Regions from separate parts of the Pseudoalteromonas sp. PAR1 genome, predicted to be linked through region 1. Evidence: predicted binding sites of a transcription regulator. Region 1 holds the regulator's gene; each other region holds the start of a gene.
What was found. Region 1 encodes sigma-54, which starts transcription at its own class of promoters, with help from an activator protein. Its sites were predicted from a motif close to GTTGGCACGNNNNTNGNNT; they were not measured.
Positions count from the first base shown of each region.

Region 1 (4,196 bases):
GTTTGCGAAACCTGGCAGGTATTCAAGAATATCATTAAACTCTTGCTGCTCTTTCGGTAAGTTACGCACATCTATGCTGACTGCTATTTTGTCATAGTTGTCTGAAACGCTACGAACAAGCGAAGGTAATAAGTTGACTGGGATATTATCAACACAGTAGTAACCCAAGTCTTCAAGTACACGTAAAGCGACCGATTTACCTGAGCCTGAGCGACCGCTGATGATAATTAATTCCATTTATGCCTCTGCTGATATGACCTGAAACAGTTCGTGGTCTGTTTTAGCGCTACGTAACTGTTTACAAAACTCTTTATCTTTTAGTCTATCAGCAATTGTCGATAATGTCTTTAGGTGAAGTTGGCTGTCTCCATCTGGTACGATGAGTGCAACGAAAATATCCACAGGTCGGTTATCAATTGCGTCAAAATTGATTGGGGATTCACTCACTATGACAAATGCCTGTGGTTGCTCTGCACCACTCATGCGGCCATGTGGAATAGCAATGCCACGACCAATACCTGTACTGCCTAATTTTTCTCTATTGAGTAAGGCATCAAGGACGTCTTGTTGAGATAAATGAGGAAGCTGCTGGTGAGCCAGCTCGCTGATATATTCAAGGATTCTTTTTTTGCTATTAAAAAGGACCGCAGCTTTGCTGCAGTCCTGGTTAGTAAGTGAACTAAGTTTCATAATTTAGTGTCGAGCTAATTTCTCTTTGTGTTTAATGACTTGACGATCTAGTTTGTCGATTAGCGAGTCAATGGCTGCATACATATCTTGGTGTGCAGTTGAGGCAAAGAGCTCGCCTCCATTTACATGTAAAGTTGCTTCTGCTTTTTGGCTTAATTTTTCTACATCTAGAATGACATGTACATTATTAATGTGGTCAAAATGCCTTTCTAGTTTTGCAAACTTGCTGTTTACATAGTCTCTTAATGAATCAGTGATTTCTACATGACGACCAGTTAAATTTAGTTGCATAAGCATTTTCCTTCTATGTAAAACGTCTAAATCAAACTCTTACGCTGATTAGACGGAGGTATCGCTAGAGACTCTCGATATTTTGCAATTGTGCGTCTAGCTACTTTAATTCCTTGCTCAGCCAATATATCTGCAATTTTACTATCACTCAATGGTTTAGCTGAGTTTTCTGCAGCGATAAGCTTTTTGATCAAAGCGCGAATTGCTGTTGATGAACACTCACCACCGTTTTCTGTGCTGACATGGCTTGAGAAGAAATATTTCAACTCAAAAATCCCGCGAGGGGTGTGCATGTATTTTTGTGTTGTAACACGTGAAATTGTCGATTCATGCATTTCGACCATTTCTGCGACATCGTTCAGCACCATTGGTTTCATGGCTTCTGGGCCATGTTCAAAAAATGCTTGTTGTTGCTGTACGATACAATTGGTCACTTTTAAAAGTGTATCGTTACGGCTCTCTAAGCTTTTAATAAACCATTTAGCTTCTTGTAAATGAGAGCGAATAAACTGGCTATCGCTGCTCGATTTTACTGAGCGTGACATAGCTGCATATTGGCTATTCACTCTAATTTTTGGCATACAATCTGGGTTTAGTTCAACGACCCAACGACCTTTAACTTTTTTAACCGATACATCGGGTATAACGTACTCAGACTCTTCGCGAACTATGCTGTCTGCTGGCTTAGGGTTTAAGCTGTGGATCAGCGTCATTACTTCTTTTAGTTCGCTTTCTTTAAGCTTAGTCTTTTTCATCAAAGTGCGATAGTCGCGACTTGCTAATAATTCAATATGCTCAGATAAAACCATTTTAGTTTCAGCTAAATACGGCGTACTCGCATCGAATTGGCGAAGCTGGATACATAAGCACTCTTGTAAGCTACGGGCACCAATCCCTACTGGATCAAACAACTGTATTCTCTTTAAGACCGCTTCGACTTCATCTAGTTCGATTTCTTCTTCATCATTATTTTGATTAAAACTTTCGACTATGTCTTCGCAGCTAACAGTTAAAATACCTGAGTCATCAATTGCCTCTACGATGGCGACAGCGATCGCTTCGTCAGTTGGGCTAAATGGTGTGAGTTGTAATTGCCACATAAGGTATTCATGGAGGGTTTCAGTCGATGCACCTTGATAAATTGACTCATCTTCTGGCATTGGACCTGATGATGTTGATGGGGCAGCACTCATGTACTCATCCCATGTCACATCCATGGCTAAATCGTCACTTACGGTGTCTTTGTTAAGGGCATCGCTGCTTTCTTGTTCGTACTCACTCGGCGCTTCTTCGGCCGATGCACTTAGCTGAGTATCATCAGATTCAGCTTTTTGCTCGTTCTTACCAATGTTTTCATCGTTGTAATCTGCTTCTTCCACTTCAAGCAGAGGGTTACTATCAAGTGCTTCTTGAATTTCTTGCTGGAGATCCAATGTACTAAGCTGCAGCAAGCGAATTGCTTGTTGCAGTTGTGGAGTCATTGTAAGTTGCTGGCCCATGCGCAGCTGTAATGATTGCCTCATGTATCCCTAACAATCCTTTTATGTGTTATCGACACCTGTGCAGTCACAGGTAAATTTATATCGATTTATTGTCATTGTTATTTAGTTTAGCAGATGCGCTAGATGGTGGCTTATTGGTTATAGCCTGAATTGCTCACCTAGATACACATCGCGTACGGTTTGGTCAGCTAAAACATGCTCAGGTGTTCCTGATGCAATTAGCTCCCCATGAGAAACAATGTAGGCTTTTTCACAAACATCAAGGGTTTCTCTAACATTATGGTCAGTGATTAATACACCAATACCACGATTTTTTAAGTGTTCAATAATTTTCTTTATATCTAACACTGAAATAGGATCAACACCAGCAAAAGGCTCATCTAACAAGATAAATTTAGGGTTTGCTGCTAATGCCCGAGCAATTTCTACGCGACGACGCTCGCCCCCAGATAAGGCCATGCCTTGACTATCACGAATATGCTGAATACTAAATTCATCAAGTAAGTTGTTGAGTGTTTCTTCTCGGCCTTGTTTATTTAAATCTTTACGCGTTTCTAAAATAGCCATTAGGTTTTGATAAACCGTTAACTTTCTAAAAATAGATGACTCTTGTGGTAGGTAACCAATCCCTAAACGTGCTCGGCTATGCATTGGCAAAAGTGTAATATCGTTATCATCAATGCTGATCTTGCCTTTATCGCTAGGTACTAAGCCAACAATCATATAGAAAGTGGTGGTTTTGCCTGCGCCATTTGGGCCAAGCAAACCAACGATACTGCCCGCTTCAACTTCAAGACCCACATTTTTGACAACTTGGCGGCCTTTATAGCTTTTTGCTAAAAGCTCTGCTTTTAATGTGCTCATGGTTGGCCTTTATCGTCTTGTTTGTTGTCTACAGGCACTAAGATTGTGTGTACACGGTCTGTTGAGTTTTCATCTTTTTCTGCGCTAATTAGTTGTTGTGCCATATCATAGGTAATGCTTTTCGCTGTTACTTTTTGGCCTGCTTGAGTCACTTCGGCTTCGCCATTTAAAGTTAAGAAGCGCTTGGCTACGTCGTAGCGAACTTCTTCTGCACTGGCGCTCATTACCGTGCCATCTGCTTGCTTTTCTTCAAAATAAGCAGGCTTACCTGTGGCGATAATTAACTCAACAGTACCTTCTGTATCACCACCATGGGCTTCAAGGCGTTCGGCTGTGATCCGGCGGTTACCATGTATAATTTCGACATTGCCTTCAAATATACCAACGCCATCTTTTAGCTTACCAGTTTGGCGATCTGAGCTTATGCTAATTTGTGCGCCTGTCTGCTCGGCAGCTACGCCTGAAAAGGCAATCAATAAGCTTGGGATCAGGAGTAATTTCTTCAGTTTATTGGTCATAGTATATGGTTCGTGTATGGTTAGTTAACTCTACAATCTCGGTTTTTAAATTAGCTTTTAGGCCTTTACCGGTAATTTTTAAATTTGGTCCTGTTAGCGTCACAGGTTGCTTCGAAAACATGGTCATTTGTTCTATATCAACGTTAATGTTTTCAGCTTTAATATCTTCGATCATGCCATTATGGGTTAAGTTTTTAGCAACAACATCGCCTTCAAAAATAAGCTGATCGTTTTCATATAAGGTGGCTTCTTTAGCTTTTACTTGCCAAATTTGCTGGTCGCCATAAAGTGTAAAAATAGGTTGCTCAAAAAAGGTAAACCCAAGTTGCTG
Region 1 covers NZ_CAMZMY010000011.1:133,965-138,160, reverse strand. Annotated here, with positions in the region: gene rapZ (RNase adapter RapZ) at 1-237, opposite strand, end outside; gene ptsN (PTS IIA-like nitrogen regulatory protein PtsN) at 238-690, opposite strand; gene hpf (ribosome hibernation promoting factor) at 694-981, opposite strand; gene QL229_RS11360 (RNA polymerase factor sigma-54) at 1,008-2,504, opposite strand; gene lptB (LPS export ABC transporter ATP-binding protein) at 2,622-3,347, opposite strand; gene lptA (lipopolysaccharide transport periplasmic protein LptA) at 3,344-3,865, opposite strand; gene lptC (LPS export ABC transporter periplasmic protein LptC) at 3,855-4,196, opposite strand, start outside.

Region 2 (4,196 bases), on a different contig from region 1:
TGCGGGCAACTTCAGATTCAAACGCTGTGGTATCTAGGCGCATAAGAATATCGCCCTCAGTGACACTTTCGCCTTCTTCTACAAACACTTTCGCAACACGGCCGGTCACTTCTGAGCGCAGTTGCACTTGGGTATTAAAGACTAGGTTACCAGAGGCTAAAATTGAATCGGCAATATTACCTTGCTCAACTTCTGCAATATGCATTTCTGGTGCATCTTTATTGCCTGTGACTTGCTTTGATACTAGTAAAGCGACAAATGCCGTAACAGCGAGGCCAATAATAATGGCTTTTTTCATGTTACTTCCTTGGTAGTTAAGAGCGGCATATTGCCGCTCAAAGCAGAGTTAAACGAGAGCGATTACAGTCCAAATACCGTAAATAACAATACTTGGTAGAGCTGCAAACAGTAGCGCTTTATTGAAAGTGAAATTAGTCCAGCACTTTAAACCGATAGCTGCGATGAAAATGCCCCAAATAGAAAAGATATTGAGACTTTCAAGTAAGGTGTACAGTGGGTGGCCAATTTCTAAACCAATTAAAAGTTGGTTAATTGAAGCATAATTAAATAATGATTGTGATATTTGGTCAGTGCTTGCAGTTAACACTAAGATAAGTAAACCAAGGCTTGAAATAATCATTGGCATCATGGTCCAAATGCCAAAGCCATACCACGCGCCATAGCCGTAGTTAGCTTCTGGGTCTTGCTTCGATACAAATAGGTAGTAACCTGCCATCAGAGCATTGATAACAGCTAAACCAATAATGCCACCAAACATTGCAAACCAAACTTGCATATCTATGGTTTGCTCCATGCTTTGGCGAATCATTTTTTGTTCTGCAATAGTGGCATCAACACTGGCTACAGCGACTTGTTGATCGATTAAATATTGCGGGTCAGCTTTATTGTAAAAAGCAAACATGCTGGCTGCGAGAATGCCGGCAAGTAAAATAAAGGCAACAAAAGACCAGCCTTTTGCTTCTTTTAAACCATTAAAGGCTTTACTTGGACTGATAAAAATATCAACCAAAGCGGTCATAACATTTGATGATTTCATTTTTTATTCCTTGTTTTATAACATTTGTTTTTAGGTACTAAAATATCCTGTTTAGTAACAAATTAGCAATTTGTTTTGTAACTGTATGTTAACAGATGTGATTAGTAAATCTGTGATAAGGTTAAGCGGTTAATTTGAGTCGAGTTTATTAGGAAAAGTAGGTCGTTATGGCGAATTGTAATGTACGTTGTATTGATGAGTTGGTATTGGGGTTTTGGCGTTTGTTAGATTGGCAGATAACGCCACAGCAATGCTTAAGCTTTTTAGAAAATGCAATCGATATGGGGGTTTCACATACCGATCATGCTGACATTTACGGTGAATACGGTTGTGAAGCTGAATTTGGCAAAGCACTTAAACTAAAACCAAGCATTCGTGATGAAATCAAAATAATCACCAAGTGTGGTATCAAGCCTGCCTTTGCAAGCCTAGGGTTGCAAGGCAAAGCAAATCATTATGACTCAAGTGCCGCGCATATTATTGCCTCAGCACAGCAGTCACTTAAAAACTTCAATACTGATCGTTTAGATGTATTACTTATTCATCGTCCTGATTACTTGATGAATGCCGATGAAATGGCAGAAGCATTTAATACCCTAAAAGCAAATGGTGATGTGATTGATTTTGGTGTGTCTAACTTTACGCCATCGCAACTTAGCTTGTTGCAGTCGCGTTTAGACTTTGAGCTTGTGACTAATCAAATTGAGTTTTCACCTTACGAAATGAAAGCGCTTGACGATGGTAGCTTAGACCAATGCCAATTGCTTGATATCAAACCTATGCTTTGGTCACCATTAGCAGGGGGTCGTTTATTCTCAAGTGATGATGAAAAAGCGGTACGTTTACGTGCAGTGTTAGAGCAGGTTGGTGCTGAAATTGGTGCTACTGCCATTGATCAGGTTGTTTATGCTTGGCTGTTAATGCACCCGAGTGCACCGTCTGTGGTACTCGGTACGGGTAATATTGAGCGTGTTAAATCAGCTGTTGAAGCTAAGCAGCTTACTATGAATCGTGAACAATGGTATCGCATTTGGCAAGGCTCAACCGGTCATAGTGTGCCTTAAAACGTAAAGTCCAAAACGAGAAAAGGGCCTTACGGCCCTTCGTGTTGCAGCAAGTAACACATTCTTTATAAAGTGAAGTCAACCGCGTAAGCGACGTACACTTTTACATCTGAACCATCTATATCGTTGTCGGCAAGACCAAATGTAAAGCCATCTTTAGATACTGAAACACCGTAGTCGATGATGTCATCATCACCGATGAAATCACCAGAGTAATGGCCAACATGAAGAGCCATTTCTGCGCCAGTACTTCCTACTGGGAAGCTGTAGTCAGCATTTAAATAAAGTGAATCACCAAAATCTGTACCGTCACCGCTTGCTGCTGATGTTGCTAATATTGCTGCACCAAAGGTGAAGCTGCCCATGCTGATGCTACCGTAGATTTCTGAAAAATCAGCATCAGCAGATGATGCTGCATCTGGATACGCATAATATATATAACCAACGTCATAGCTAACGGTTTCATTAATGTCACCGCCAAAACCAGCATAAAGATCTAACTCGTAAGTCATGTCTTCAGCCCAGCTTGCATTCGATACCCAAGTACCTGCATAAAAGCCTGATTCATTAGCGTAATCGATGCCGCCTTGGATAGCTGCATCGCCGCCTGTTTGTTCTTGGCCACGCCACAAGTAGTTAGAAGTCGCTGCTGCATTAGCTGTTACTTCAGCATAAGTATATGTAGAGCTTAACGTTAATAGCGCAATTGCGCTTGCTGCGAACGTTTTTTTTAGTTTTAGCATGTTTCTGTATCCTGTTGTTATGTTGATTTTGCCCTAGTTCAGGTTGCAGCCTGATTATTGTTTGCGGACATAATTATGTGTTGTCTGGATACGATGTAGCACTGGTTGTGCCAAGTTACTTTTGGAAGGGATATTTTATGCTTAACTACTTTAAAAACAGCCTATTAAGCTTACTATTTTTTAAAAATTAGTTTTCTTTGAATTATTCATGCGCACTTGCGTGGTGCAAAAAATAACCTGGTTGCACAATTGCGAAGCAACCAGGTTTTTCTTGTTTGAGAGTGACTTAGCCAAAAATTGCACGCATTAGACTAATTGTTTCTTCGACGCTGCGGCCTTTTTCAACTTCACTGATGATTGAATCGCGCTTAGCTTTGATATGTTCAGGGATATCATCGCTTGCTAGTGCGCGGTCTACCAGTATCTCAGCTGATTCTTTGCCACGGCGTACGGTCTTTTTACCTGCTGAGCTCGTGGTACTCTTAGGTTTGTTTAACAACTTAATATAGTTTGAGTTATCAGCGGTACTTTTATCTGCATAATAAAAGAAGCTCGGTAATAGGGCTTTGATTTCAACCAGAGAGTGTTCAAGCTCATTTGCTGCGTTGGCCATTTTGAACCAAGGCATACTATGAATGGCTTCGACAACATCTTGCCAGTAGCGCTCAAAATCGCGGTTATTAAGCTTAGTAATGCCTAATGCCGCACAAAGAGCATCGAGCTTACTATTTACGATTGGTGTAAACACGTCAGGTCGGCGCATCGCAAGTAAGCGAGTAGCAGGAGCAAGCGTTGGTTTTTCATCGCTGCCATTAAATGCCATGAAGTAAGCAACCATAAAATGCTGATAATGTTCTTGCGTTACTTCACCCTCCAGTGGAATGTGTGCAAGCGCTTCATCAAATGCGCCAGGTAAATCACTCAACATTTGGTGGAAACCTTTTGCGTTCTTGGTAGAAGCAAACCATTCAACGTCGAAGTTATAGCTGCTTGGATCAAGCGAGGCACTGTGTTTACCAGAAAAAGCTAAACGGTCTTCTGGGATCATCTCTTTCAGTGATTGCGATTTAATTGCAGCAATGTAATTAGCTAAGCGTAGTTGCTCATCAAGTGCTATTAGCTCTTGATGCTGTTCGATGAAGCCTGCGATAACCGGCCATGGCGCAACCCTTAAGGTTTTTAACTGCAAAAAGCTGATTGCAGAAATTAATAAGTCATGAAGTTTTTTTAGCGTAGGAAGTTGCTTATCTTCTAATAGATCGTAATTAATGCGATCGCGGCTTGCACTTAATAGCTCATAGCACCAACCTAAAAAGTCTTCAGGATGATTTT
Region 2 covers NZ_CAMZMY010000019.1:14,195-18,390, reverse strand. Annotated here, with positions in the region: gene QL229_RS15245 (efflux RND transporter periplasmic adaptor subunit) at 1-298, opposite strand, end outside; gene QL229_RS15240 (YIP1 family protein) at 347-1,057, opposite strand; gene QL229_RS15235 (aldo/keto reductase) at 1,225-2,121, shown strand; gene QL229_RS15230 (TorF family putative porin) at 2,187-2,864, opposite strand; gene QL229_RS15225 (hypothetical protein) at 3,151-4,196, opposite strand, start outside.
Region 2: a site for sigma-54 is predicted at 2,961-2,979, ahead of QL229_RS15230 (TorF family putative porin). Genes of this name have one in related genera too.

Region 3 (4,196 bases), on a different contig from region 1:
GTCAGGCCGAGAAATTATTTGAACCTTTCTTTACTACAAAAAGCCAAGGCACAGGGCTTGGACTTGCTGTTGTGAGTTCAGTCGCTAATGCGCACCAAGGACGGGTTGAAGTGACTAATAATGCCCATGGGGGGGCATGTTTTAGCTTGATCCTGCCAATAAGTGCAGAATTTACGTCAGCGGAGGCAAAATGAATACGAACGCAATTTTAGTCGTTGAAGACGACGCAGGCTTACGAGAAGCTTTGATTGATACACTCGAAATGTCAGGAATTGATTGCATCGCAGCAGATAGTGCTGAGCAAGCAATGGTGCTGTTAAAACAAGGCACGTATTCATTAGTGGTCAGCGATGTACAAATGGGCGCGATGAGTGGCCTTGATTTACTTCGCAGTATTAAGCTCAACTACCCTGAACTACCTGTACTTATGATGACAGCTTATGCCACCATTGATGATGCAGTTGAAGCGATGCGTTTAGGTGCGATTGATTACATGGCAAAACCATTTGCCCCAGAAGTATTGCTTAATATGGTCAGTCGATATTTACCCGAAAAGGAAAAAGAAACAGACGGGCCAATTGTTGCTGATCCATCGAGTATTAAGTTACTCGAACTTGCGAGCAAAGTAGCGCGTTCAGATGCCAGTGTTATGGTACTTGGCCCAAGTGGCTCAGGTAAAGAAGTGTTAGCCCGCTATATTCATGATAAATCGAATCGTGCAGATGCTCCCTTTGTTGCCATTAACTGTGCCGCTATTCCTGAAAATATGCTTGAAGCAACCTTATTTGGTTACGAAAAAGGCGCGTTTACCGGTGCCATTCAGGCCTGCCCTGGTAAATTTGAACAAGCACAAGGCGGTACCATCTTACTTGATGAGATCACCGAGATGGATTTAGGTCTGCAAGCAAAATTACTGCGTGTACTACAAGAGCGTGAAGTAGAGCGCTTAGGCGGCCGTAAAACGATTGAGCTTGATGTTCGTGTCTTAGCTACGAGTAACCGTGATTTAAAAGAAGCGGTTAGTGAAAATCTATTTAGAGAAGATTTATATTATCGCTTAAATGTGTTCCCGCTGATGTGGAAACCATTAGCAGAACGCCCGGGCGACATTGTTGTATTGGCAGAGCATTTAATTGAGCGCCATTGCCTGAAAAGTAAAGAACCCATTGCTATGTTGACCGAGTCAGCTAAGCAAAAGCTGCTAACACATGCTTGGCCGGGTAATGTGCGAGAGCTTGATAATGTTATTCAACGTGCGCTGATATTATGTGATGGTAACAGCATTCATGAAGATGATGTCTTCATTGAAGAGTTACTAACGGTGGAGATAAAGTCAGTTGCTACGCCACCGTACAATGCACCGGTGTATCAAGAGCAACCCGTTGAAGTTAATTTAGATACAGTGCCACAGGTGAGTGAGCAAGGTAATTACAAAGACGAGCTTAAAGACAAAGAGCATCGTATTATTTTAGAAACCCTCGCACGCTGTAATGGTAAGCGAAAAGAGGTGGCTGAGACCTTAGGCATTAGCCCCCGCACCTTGCGATATAAGCTAGCGCAGATGCGCGATCTTGGGATTGCACTGCCAGCCTAATTCTCCTTCCAAAACAGTGTCAAACAAGCTCACAGCATGTGGGCTTGTTTGCTGTCAAAACTCTGACAAGCAAAATAAATGGTGTAAGCCATTGAAAATATTGGTTTTATTTTGTGGCACGGTTTATGCTTTATCAGTTTATAAGTAAACTGTATTGTCAGAGAGTATTATGAAAGTTCAAAACAGCGCATTATTTCAAGAAATGCAATCTATGGCCCTTGAAGCTAGCCGTAGTAACTCAATTACAAATTTACCAACTCAGACACAGCCTACATCAACGGCACAATTTGGTGATCTACTTACCAATGCATTAGATACAGTGAATGGCTTGCAACAAGAAGCCAAGCAAAAAGTGACGGCTCTTGAAATGGGTGATCGCAGTGTATCGCTTGCAGATGTGATGATTGCTTCACAAAAATCATCAGTTGCATTCGAAGCAACGGTACAGGTTCGTAATAAACTTGTTGAAGCATATAAAGAAATCATGAACATGCCTGTGTAACTAGGTAGTGGAGAATTATCGTGGCGCAATCTAATCAATCAACTGATCTAGCCCTAGCAGGCGGCGGTATCGATTCTACCGATACTGATGATCAACAAGAGCAAAAGTCAGGCTACTTAAGTGCCTTAAACGGTGTAGATGTTTTACGCCAGGTTACTTTAGTGATTGCTTTGGCAATTTGTTTGGCTATCGCAATTTTTATTATCATTTGGGCACGTCAGCCAGATATGCGTCCGCTTGGTAAAATGCCAACGGAAGAGCTTATTCAAACGCTAGACTTTTTAGACGCGCAAAAGATTGATTACGAACTCGATGGTAATGTCATCTCTGTTGAAGAAGGTGAGTACCAAAACATTAAGTTATTGATGGCTCGTGAAGGCCTTGAGCAAGCGCCAAGCTCAGGTACTGACATCATCATGCAAGATATGGGATTTGGTGTAAGCCAACGCCTAGAACGTGAACGTTTAAAACATGGTCGTGAGCAACAACTTGCTCGCACTATCGAAGAGCTAAAAAATGTTACTCGCGCCAAAGTACTTTTAGCTATTCCAAAAGAAAACGTATTTGCTCGTCGCGAAAAACAACCTTCAGCTACAGTGGTTTTAACACTTAAACGCGGCCGTACGCTTGATGGTGAAGAAGTTGACTCAGTTGTTGATATTGTTGCCTCAGCGGTACAAGGTTTATCGCCAGAGCGTGTTACTGTTACCGATCAAAATGGTCGCTTACTAAACTCAGGCTCACAAAATTCACTCGCTGCACGCTCTCGTAAAGAGTATGAAATAGAGCGCAAACGTGAAGAAGAGTACTTAAATAAAATCGACAGCATTCTCATTCCAGTGGTTGGTTTAGGTAACTACACTGCGCAAGTTGATTTAAATATGGACTTTAGTGCAGTAGAAGAAACTCAAAAACGCTATAACCCTGATTTACCAGCAGTGCGAAGCGAAACGACTTTCGAAGAAAATAACATCGGCGGTCTTGCTGTAGGTATTCCTGGTGCGCTTACAAATCAGCCACCTGCAAACTCGAATATTCCTGAAATTGCAGGTCAAGGCAGTGCAGGCTCAGCGACTAACCCTAGCCGTTCTCACAAAGAAGCAACACGCAACTACGAGTTAGATACCACGATTTCTCATAAGCGTCAGCAAACAGGTGTTATTCGTCGTATTAGCGTATCAGTCGCTGTTGATTACGTACCAGAAGTTGGTGAAAACGGTGAAACGACTATGGTGCCTCGTTCTGTCGAAGCATTGTCAAATATTCGTCGTTTACTACAAGGTGGTGTAGGCTTTGATATGCAACGTGGTGATGCACTTGAAGTGGTCACAGTTCCGTTTGTTCGTGAAAACACAGAAATGGCGATTGAAGTGCCGCTGTGGGAACAAGACTGGTTCATGAAAATGCTTCGCTTAGCGTTAGGTGCCTTGGTTATTATCGTACTTATCTTGGCTGTTGTTAAACCAATGCTGAAACGCTTAATCTACCCAGACGATACACTTGAAGAGTATGATGAAGATGCGTTAAGTGCGGGTGTAGATATTGGTGATAGCACGCTAGATATGCTAAATAAAGACTTTGACTCTGCTGCTGTAGGATTCTCAAGTGATGGTACACTACAGTTGCCAGATTTACATGGCGATGAAGATTTACTCAAAGCAGTTCGTGCATTGGTTGCTAATGAACCAGAACTGTCTTCTCAAGTGGTGAAAGCGTGGTTAACTGAAGATGACTGATCAAGAACAAAAACAACTACCACCGGCGTTTGATGTTGATAAATTAGACGGTGTCGATAAAGCAGCTATTTTATTGCTGAGTTTATCGGAAGAAGATGCTGCGCAAATTCTAAAACATTTAGAGCCTAAGCAAGTACAAAAAGTAGGTATGGCGATGGCGGCGCTGGATGATTTATCACAAGCGAAAATTAGCGCTGTTCACAACTTGTTTATTGAGCAAATTCAAAGCTTCAGCACCATAGGTTTCCAATCTGAAGACTTTATCAAAAAAGCGCTTACAGCGGCACTTGGTGAAGATAAGGCTGCCAGCCTTATTGACCAAATTGTTATGGGCTCTGGCGCCAAAGGCCTTGATTCACTGAAG
Region 3 covers NZ_CAMZMY010000006.1:169,170-173,365, forward strand. Annotated here, with positions in the region: gene QL229_RS07105 (ATP-binding protein) at 1-194, shown strand, start outside; gene QL229_RS07110 (sigma-54 dependent transcriptional regulator) at 191-1,594, shown strand; gene fliE (flagellar hook-basal body complex protein FliE) at 1,764-2,096, shown strand; gene fliF (flagellar basal-body MS-ring/collar protein FliF) at 2,117-3,832, shown strand; gene fliG (flagellar motor switch protein FliG) at 3,825-4,196, shown strand, end outside.
Region 3: a site for sigma-54 is predicted at 1,707-1,725, ahead of fliE (flagellar hook-basal body complex protein FliE). Genes of this name have one in related genera too.

Region 4 (4,196 bases), on a different contig from region 1:
GTTCAACCTAGCAGGCTGTATTGCTTTTACCTTTTATGGTCTTGCAATTGGTGCCGTTCCGGTGGCCTTCACCAATGGCTTACTGGCATTTGTAAATATTTACCACATCATAAAGTTAAAGCGTCAGCAAAAAACTGACGCTAAAAACCCTTAATCCTCTTTTTTATATTTAAGCTCGCCTGCAATCCAAGTTTGAGTAACGCTAATATCGTGAATTTCTGATACAGGCACCTTGTAATAGTCTTTATCAATCATAATAAAGTCAGCCCATTTGCCTTGCTCTAAGCTACCAACTTTAAACTCTTGATGTGCGGCATAAGCACCACCTAAAGTAAAAGCACGCAGCGCTTCATCGCGAGATAATAATTCTTGAGGACGCCAGCCGCCTTCAGGCTGTTGATTGTGATCCATTCGTGTAATGGCTGAATATAAACCATCAAATGGGTCGGCAAGCTCTACAGGAAAATCAGAACCCGCTGCAATTACTGAACCTTGCGCTAAAAAGGTTTTCCAAGCGTAAGCCCCTTCAAGTTGTTTCTCAGTTAAACGCTGCTCAGCCATATGCATATCAGAGGTTGCATGAACGGGTTGCATTGATGGAATAATTTTTAGTGTCTTAAAGCGAGGAATGTCATCAGGGGCAACAATTTGTGCATGTTCAATGCGGTTACGCAGTAAAATGCCTCCTGATTTTTTAAACACATTTTCGTAAGCATCTAACACTACATGGTTGGCTTTATCACCAATGGCGTGGGTGTTCGCACTAAAGCCATGAGCAAAACTCAGGTTAAATAATTGTTCAAGTTTCTCTTGGGTTTCAAGCATTAAGCCATGATGATTTTTACGATCTGCATACTCTTCGATTAGAGCGGCACCCCGACTACCCAAGGCACCGTCAGCGTATACTTTGACACTGCGAATAGACAGCATGTCGTTCATATCTTTATAACGACCAGCTTTAAGCATGGCTTCTAGCTTAGGATCGGCGGCACTAAGCATGGCGACGATTCTAACTGGCAGGGTATTTTGCTCAGAACGCTGCTTATATACTTGCCATGTATCATAATCGATACCAGCATCATGGGTTGAGGTGATCCCCAAACTTAGTAAATGCTCACCAGCATTGTCTAATGCTGTATTAATGCTGGCATGGCTTACTTTTGGTACATGCTTTGTAATAAGCGTTTCGGCTTTATCAATAAATACGCCTGATGGCTCACCTGAAGTCAGTTTGATGATTTCTCCCCCAGCAGGTGAATCGGTGGCTGCAGATATCCCAGCTAATTCTATTGCTTTTGAGTTAACCCAGACCGCATGGCCGTCAACCCGAGAAAGTACCACGGGTTTATCTTTTACATATTTGTCTAAATCAGCAGCGGTTGGAAACTGTCCGCCGGGCCATTGTTCTTGGTTCCAGCCGCGGCCAATGATCCAGCCTTGTTTATCTTTAGCAAATTCAGCCAGCATTTTGCCAACCTCATCTGCTGAACGGGTATTTCTGACATCAAGTTGAGACAGATTATTACCTAAACCAATCACATGACCATGAGCATCGACTAAACCAGGTAAAAGAGTGGCTTGTTTGCCATCAATAGTGGTAGCGTCAGGGAAGCTTTTTTTAATTGAGTCATCGCCAGTTTTTACGACTTTACCGTCTTTAAAAACCAGTGCTGAAAAGTGTTGGGTTTCACCTTGGTAGGTTGGTGTATAACCATTTACATTGTAGATAACTGTGGTGTTGGCAAAACAACTCAGTGAAGCTGTTGCCAGTAGGCTGATGATAAGTTTCATAATCTTTTAATTATTTTTTTAATGTATGAAAACAGTATCAGAGTTGCAGTAAACTGCAACTCACAGAAGAAAATTTCGACTAAAAATAACGGCTATTTACTGGCATAAGCCTTGTATTCTGAGAGAGATAGCTTGTTATCTTTATTATTATCGTAATTACTAAACCGAGACCATAAAGCTGGATCTCGAGCAGATTCTGAGCGGCTCAAGAAGCCATCTTCATTACGGTCTAGTTGTTTAAATTTTTCACCAATACTATCTGCAGCGACACTGATTGTACTAAATACGCAACACATTGCGAGGCTGGCAAAGGTTAATTTTGACATTGCTTTAACTCTTATTTGTTAAGTAGTGTTTAAATTCAAGAAGCGATATTTGTTGATCTTTATTTTCATCCCACTGCGCCATATGCTTTTTTAAATGCGGTTGAGATGAAAGTTCTTCCAAAGATAAAAAGCCGTTTTTATCTTTATCTAGGTGATCAAAGCGCTGTTTTACATCCAATGCTAAGCTGTTGAAGCTTATAGTAATTAAGGTACATGAAGCAAGCCAGAAAATTCTCATAATTACTCTCCTTTATTAGGGCGCGCTGCCCTTCGGGTTCTTCCTAGGGGCGATTAACTCTTTGTTGCTCGATTTTTACTTAGCCCACTAGGTTACAAATCTCGCGCCACGATTGAATCGTCCCCAGAGTGAACAAATTTTAATCCACAAAGGTCAACACGCTTTGGTAAAAGTGCTTGCCATAATTTAAGTCCCAAAATTTAAATCCGTTTACACATTCCCTCTGGGATTATGGCAAGCACTTTAAGCCGTTAAGGTTTGAATTTCTCAAACTCTTGTTCAGACAGAACTTGATCGCCGTTTTCATCCAGATCGGCAAATTGCTTAAGTAAGTTATCGTGTTTGGTTGCTTCTGTTAATGAAATTTCGCCATCGGCATTGGTATCAAATTTCGCAAAACGCACATCCATTTGCGATGCTAAAACGGTGGCACTGATAACTAAAAACATCAACGAGAATGCTGCAAAAAGTTGTTTCATCACACACTCCTAATTAATAAATGATTTAAACTCTGCAAATGAAATTTGACCATCTTGATTGCTATCAATTTGAGTGAAGTTTCCATGTAATAAAGCGTCTTCAGATGCTTCAGCATCACTCAAAAAACCATTGCTATCTTTATCTAATTCATTGAATGTATCTTTTAAATCAAATGCATTACTGCTCATTGAAATTACACTCAACAGCACGGCTAGTGTGTAGGTCCTCGTTTTCATTTGCTGTCCTAATAAACTTATTTGTAAGTGCTAATACAATAACAGTGCCAACTTTTATTCTTCTTTTTTATCAATGATTTATGTTATTTTGCTGTTATTGGGTACGAAATAGTTACAGAGTAATGTGTCTTTTTTGCAACGTAATTATTGGTTTTTATTTTTTTATCTTAATTTTCAATTGGTTGTGTTGTTGCAAAATAGCAACGTTGCGCCTGATTTAGGCAGTAAGTTGTCTTTTTTCAGTTCGGATTCAGCGAGTGTCTAAGTTCATTCACGAATAATGAATGCCAGCGTTTCTTATGAGGGTAAGTATGCAAAGTAGCATAGTAATTAAGTGCAAACAGTGTTTAAGCTGGCGACCAAGCCTAATTGGTCAGTTTGTATGTAGTATTTTACTTTCCTTATTACCATTGTGTTTAGTGGTGATTTTGTTTTTAAACGCACTGAATAAACAGCTGGCTGTTACGCAAGAAATTGTGGGTGATAATGATGAAATCACTAAGGTATTTAACAATTTAAAGCAAGACTTAAATAGCCTTGAAAGAGCAACGCGGCAAAATTGGGTACTCAAGAGTGAATCTTTAGATACATTAATTGAAAATAAGTGGAGTTCATCAATTCAGCGTATTGATGAACTGATCTTTTTAAGTCCTACGGCTGATTATATTTTGCAGTGGCGTCAATTAGCTGAGGTACTGCAATTTGCACAGCAGCATCTTTTATTTGAACAAAAGCAAGATGGTGAGTTATTTGCCCCCGCAAGTAAGTTAATTAGTGAGCAAACCAATTGGCTTAGAGAGCAAAACGAATTACGTATAACTAAAAACCAGCAGCAATTAAAAGCATTGCAAACATCTTTTATTAACTGGTTAGTAGCACTTATTCCTTTGACTCTACTCGTAGGCGGAGGGTTTTTATGGCGGATCAGTGGTCGTCTACGAGAGCTAACGAGCGTGATTGATAAGCTAGGTCAAGGCCATTGGCAGCAAAAAATAAATGTCCGAGGCTCGTCTGAGTTAGTTGAACTTGGCAACAAACTTGAATGGGTTCAAGCGCAGCTACATATGCTTGAGCAGCAAAAAGATACATTTTTACGTCATGTAACTCATGAGTTAAAGACCCCAC
Region 4 covers NZ_CAMZMY010000001.1:116,752-120,947, reverse strand. Annotated here, with positions in the region: gene QL229_RS00560 (uroporphyrinogen decarboxylase) at 1-154, shown strand, start outside; gene QL229_RS00555 (amidohydrolase) at 151-1,791, opposite strand; gene QL229_RS00550 (EF-hand domain-containing protein) at 1,884-2,117, opposite strand; gene QL229_RS00545 (EF-hand domain-containing protein) at 2,122-2,355, opposite strand; gene QL229_RS00540 (hypothetical protein) at 2,607-2,834, opposite strand; gene QL229_RS00535 (EF-hand domain-containing protein) at 2,844-3,023, opposite strand; gene QL229_RS00530 (HAMP domain-containing sensor histidine kinase) at 3,383-4,196, shown strand, end outside.
Region 4: a site for sigma-54 is predicted at 2,448-2,466, ahead of QL229_RS00545 (EF-hand domain-containing protein). Genes of this name have one in related genera too.